Regions from separate parts of the Massilia sp. BAP21 genome, predicted to be linked through region 2. Evidence: riboswitches for the same ligand, from Rfam matches in the RefSeq annotation. Region 2 holds a riboswitch; the other holds the start of a gene.
The links. Region 2 has a riboswitch for thiamine pyrophosphate ahead of ACWYRN_RS00890 (TonB-dependent siderophore receptor). Riboswitches for the same ligand answer to the same signal wherever they lie in the genome.

Region 1: linked by a shared signal. The riboswitch ahead of thiC (phosphomethylpyrimidine synthase ThiC) and the one ahead of ACWYRN_RS00890 (TonB-dependent siderophore receptor) in region 2 are both predicted to bind thiamine pyrophosphate.

The regions. Positions count from the first base shown of each region.
Region 1 is NZ_CM173596.1:996,517-998,714, reverse strand. It holds gene ACWYRN_RS04365 (valine--tRNA ligase) at 1-878, opposite strand, end outside; TPP riboswitch at 1,174-1,274, shown strand; gene thiC (phosphomethylpyrimidine synthase ThiC) at 1,337-2,198, shown strand, end outside.
Region 2 is NZ_CM173596.1:196,273-198,470, forward strand. It holds gene ACWYRN_RS00885 (IS110 family RNA-guided transposase) at 21-1,001, shown strand; TPP riboswitch at 1,074-1,172, shown strand; gene ACWYRN_RS00890 (TonB-dependent siderophore receptor) at 1,252-2,198, shown strand, end outside.

The DNA of each region.
Region 1 (2,198 bases), 800 kb from region 2:
ATCGGCGCCAGGCCCGCGCGCTGGCCGACGGCGTAGTCGTTGAAGTCGTGCGCCGGGGTGATCTTCACGCAGCCGGTGCCGAATTCCTTGTCGACATAGGAGTCGGCGATGATCGGGATTTCGCGGTCCGTCAGCGGCAATTTCAGCATCTTGCCGTGCAGGTGCAGGTAGCGCTCGTCGGTCGGGTCGACCGCCACGGCGACGTCGCCGAGCATGGTTTCAGGACGGGTGGTGGCCACCGTCAGCGTGCCGGAACCGTCGGCCAGCGGGTACTGGATGTACCACATCGAACCGTCTTCCTCGACCGAATCGACTTCCAGGTCGGAGACGGCGGTGCCCAGCACCGGGTCCCAGTTGACCAGGCGCTTGCCGCGGTAGATCAGGCCCTGTTCGTACAGGCGCACGAAGACTTCGGAGACCACTTTCGAGCGCGTCTCGTCCATGGTGAAGTATTCGCGCTGCCAGTCCGGCGAGGCGCCCAGGCGGCGCATCTGGCCGGTGATGGTGTTGCCCGACTTTTCCTTCCACTCCCAGACCTTCTTGATGAATTCCTCGCGGCCAAGGTCGTGGCGCGAGATCTTCTGGGCGTCGAGCTGGCGCTCGACCACGATCTGGGTGGCGATGCCGGCGTGGTCGGTGCCCGGGACCCAGGCGGTGTTATAGCCGCGCATGCGGTAGTAGCGCGTCAGGCCATCCATCACGGTCTGGTTGAACGCATGGCCCATGTGCAGCGTGCCCGTCACGTTCGGCGGCGGCAGCTGGATGCTGAACGATGGTTTGTCGGCGTCGAGGGTGGCGGCGAAGTACCCGCGCTGTTCCCACTCGGCGCGCCAGTATTGCTCGATGTCGGCGGGCTCGAAAGACTTGGCTAATTCCATGATGTGTGGCGGTGTGTTTGGCGAAAAGGGTCATTATAGAGGAGGAGGGCGGCGGTGCGGTCGCGAGCGGTGGGGATTTTCGAGACCGGAATGCGGCGGTACGTGGCGCTGTTGCGTGTGCCTGTATCGGTTTTCATCATCCGCGTGGGCACCCCGTGCCCACGCGGATTCAACCCACCACGAACGCCCCACGCAACAGCGCCACGAACGCCAGCCTACCAGCCCGGAATACCCGCTCAATATTTCTTTGCCAACACCCAATCCACGGGGCTATAATCCGCCCGCTGCCACAAGGCAGCACCGCTAGGGGTCCTGCGCTCAAACGAGCGTGGGTGAGAAATACCCTCTGAACCTGATCTGGATAATGCCAGCGAAGGGAAGCTTCCGAGATACCGGTCGTGCGCCTGCACGCGCCCATCTTCCGCCTCCTTTGCTGGCTCCTCACGCAAAGGAGCCACATGAACGCCCGCCTGCAATTCGACGCCGCCACCGCCCAGGTAGACAGCGCCGCCATCGCCCCCTTCCCGAATTCCACCAAGGTCTTCATCGAAGGCAGCCGCCCCGATATCCGCGTGCCGATGCGCGCCGTCGCGCAAAGCGACACCCCCGCCAGCTTCGGCGGCGAACCGAATCCGCCGGTGTATGTCTACGATACCTCCGGCCCCTACACCGACCCGGCGGCCCAGATCGACATCCGCCGCGGCCTGCCGGCATTGCGCCGCAGCTGGATCGATGAACGCGCCGACACCGAAGAACTCCCCGGCCCAACGTCAACCTATGGCCAGCAACGCCTTGCCGACAAGGACCTCGACGCCCTGCGCTTCGAGCTGACCCGCAAGCCGCGCCGCGCGAAAGACGGCGCGAACGTCACGCAAATGCATTACGCGCGCCGCGGCATCATTACTCCCGAAATGGAATTCATCGCCCTGCGCGAAAACCTGCGCCGCAAGGAATACATCGCCGCGCTGGAAGACAGTGGCCCGATGGGGGCGCGCACCGCCGAATTGCTGGGCCGCCAGCACCCCGGCCAGTCCTTCGGCGCCGCGATCCCGCATGAGATCACGCCCGAATTCGTGCGCGAGGAAGTCGCACGCGGCCGCGCCATCATCCCCTGCAACATCAACCACCCGGAAAGCGAACCGATGATCATCGGCCGCAACTTCCTGGTGAAGATCAACGCGAACATCGGCAACTCGGCCGTGACCTCGTCGATCGGCGAGGAAGTGGAAAAGATGACCTGGGCGATCCGCTGGGGCGCCGACAACGTGATGGACCTCTCGACCGGCAAGCACATCCACGAGACGCGCGAATGGATCATCC
Region 2 (2,198 bases):
CGAGGACGCAAGGAGAATTTATGTTTTATCTAGGTGTAGACGTTGCCAAGAAAAACCTTGACTGCATGCTGCTCGATAGCGAGACCGGCAAGCTCAAGTCGAAGAGTAATATTCCAAATACAGCTGCTGGCTTTGTGGAGTTGCTTGACTGGCTGAACGAAAAGAAGGCGTCCAATCCACACGTGGTGATGGAGCCGACAGGGATGTATCACGAAGCCGCTGCATTGGCCCTGGCCGATGCTGGACTGGTCGTATCGCTGGTTAATCCAGCTCAGCTGCGCGCTTTCGCGCAAGGACTGGGGGTGAAGAACAAGACCGATAAGCAAGACAGTGCGGTGCTGGCTCGCTTCGGCATGGCCCAAAATCCTGCACCATGGCAGCCACCATCGCCGTCAGCACGTCACCTCAAAGCCCTGCTGGCGCGCCGTGATGCAGTCGCCGACGATCTACAGCGCGAACGCAATCGCAAGGAAGCAAACGACTTTAGCTCGGTACCAGAAGCTGTAAGCGCCTCTATTGCAGAATCAATCGCTTTTCTGCAGGCCGAACTGAAGCGGTTGGAAAAGATGATTGCCAAGCACATCAATGACGACCCGGACCTGCGCAACAAGAAAGAACTACTCGAAACGATACCTGGTGTCGGTCCTCGTGTTTCGACCCATATGACGACGTTATTTGCTGGTCGAACGTTTGAGAGCGCCGAGCAGCTGGCAGCCTATCTGGGGCTCGTGCCAGTTGTATGGGAGTCAGGATCTTCGGTACGTGGCCGGCCGCATATGTCGAAAGCCGGCCCTGCTTACTTACGCAAAGTGCTGTACATGCCTGCCGTCGTGGCAACACGCTGTAATCCGCATATTAAGGCGCTGAATGAGCGACTGCTCGCCAAAGGTAAAACCGCGATGGCCGCAATTGGAGCCGCTATGCGCAAGCTGGCACACTTGTGTTTTGGTGTCATCCACTCCGGCAAGCCCTACGACCCAAAATTTGCATGTAGGGCTTGACGGGTAAGACGGTATCTACGGAAAACCACCATTCCCGCATTGACAAAAGCGCCATACGCCGTGCTACACTCGCGCCTTCGCTAGGGGTCCTGGAATTCGCGTTCCGGGTGAGAGATACCCTTCGTACCTGATCTGGATAATGCCAGCGAAGGAAAGCGCAACGCAGTTCCCCATTTGTTTGCCCTTCCCCCACGTTGGCTCCGGTTTTTCCAAAAGCGGCGCCCGTGCGCCGCTCGAATCCGAGCACACAATGAAACCAGTCTTGCAGCACACCCTCCTCGCCTGCGCCGTGGCCCAGGCGTTCGCCGTCCCGGCATTTGCACAAACGAACGACGCCATTCCCTCGGTCGTCGTCAGCGGCAGCAAGTGGACCACGAGCGACCGCGCCAGCGTCGGCGGCTTTGCCGACATGCCGATTGTCGACACCCCGGTCTCGATCAGCGCCTTCAGCCGCGCGCAGATGCAGGATCTGTCGATCCGCAGCGCCAGCGACGCCCTCGCCTACGACGCCTCAGTCGGCGACGCCTACAACGCGGTCGGCTATGCCGAGCAGTTCTCGGTGCGCGGCTTCATGCTGAACAATAACTCGGGCTACCGCAAGGACGGCATCGCCATTCCCGCCGACGCCCAGATCCCGTTGGAGAACAAGGAACGCCTGGAACTGCTGAAGGGCGTGGCCGGCATGCAGGCCGGCCTGGCGGCGCCGGGCGGCATCCTGAACTTCGTCACGGAGCGCCCGACGGACACCGACCTGCGTTCCGTCACGGTCGAAGCGCGCGAGCGCGGCACCCTGTACGGCGCCGTCGATGTCGGCGGGCGTTTCGAGGACAAGCGCTTCGGCTACCGCGTGAACGCCGCCGCCGAGCGCCTGCGTTCGTATGTGGACGGCGCCGATGGCAAGCGCCAGTTCGTATCAAGCGCCTTCGACTGGCAGATCAGTCCGGACGCCCTGCTGCAGCTGGATGCCGACTTCCAGCACAAGGAGCAGATCACCGCGCCCGGCTACCAATTGATCCGCGGCGTGGAACTACCGCGCGGCGTGAACCCGAAGACCCTCCTGAATGCCCAGCCCTGGACCAGGCCGGTCGACACCGACAGCGCCAACTTCGGCCTGCGCTTCGACTACCGCTTGAACAGCGACTGGCGCGCCACGGTTACCGCCAACAAGCACTGGTTCAAGCGCGACGACTACACCGC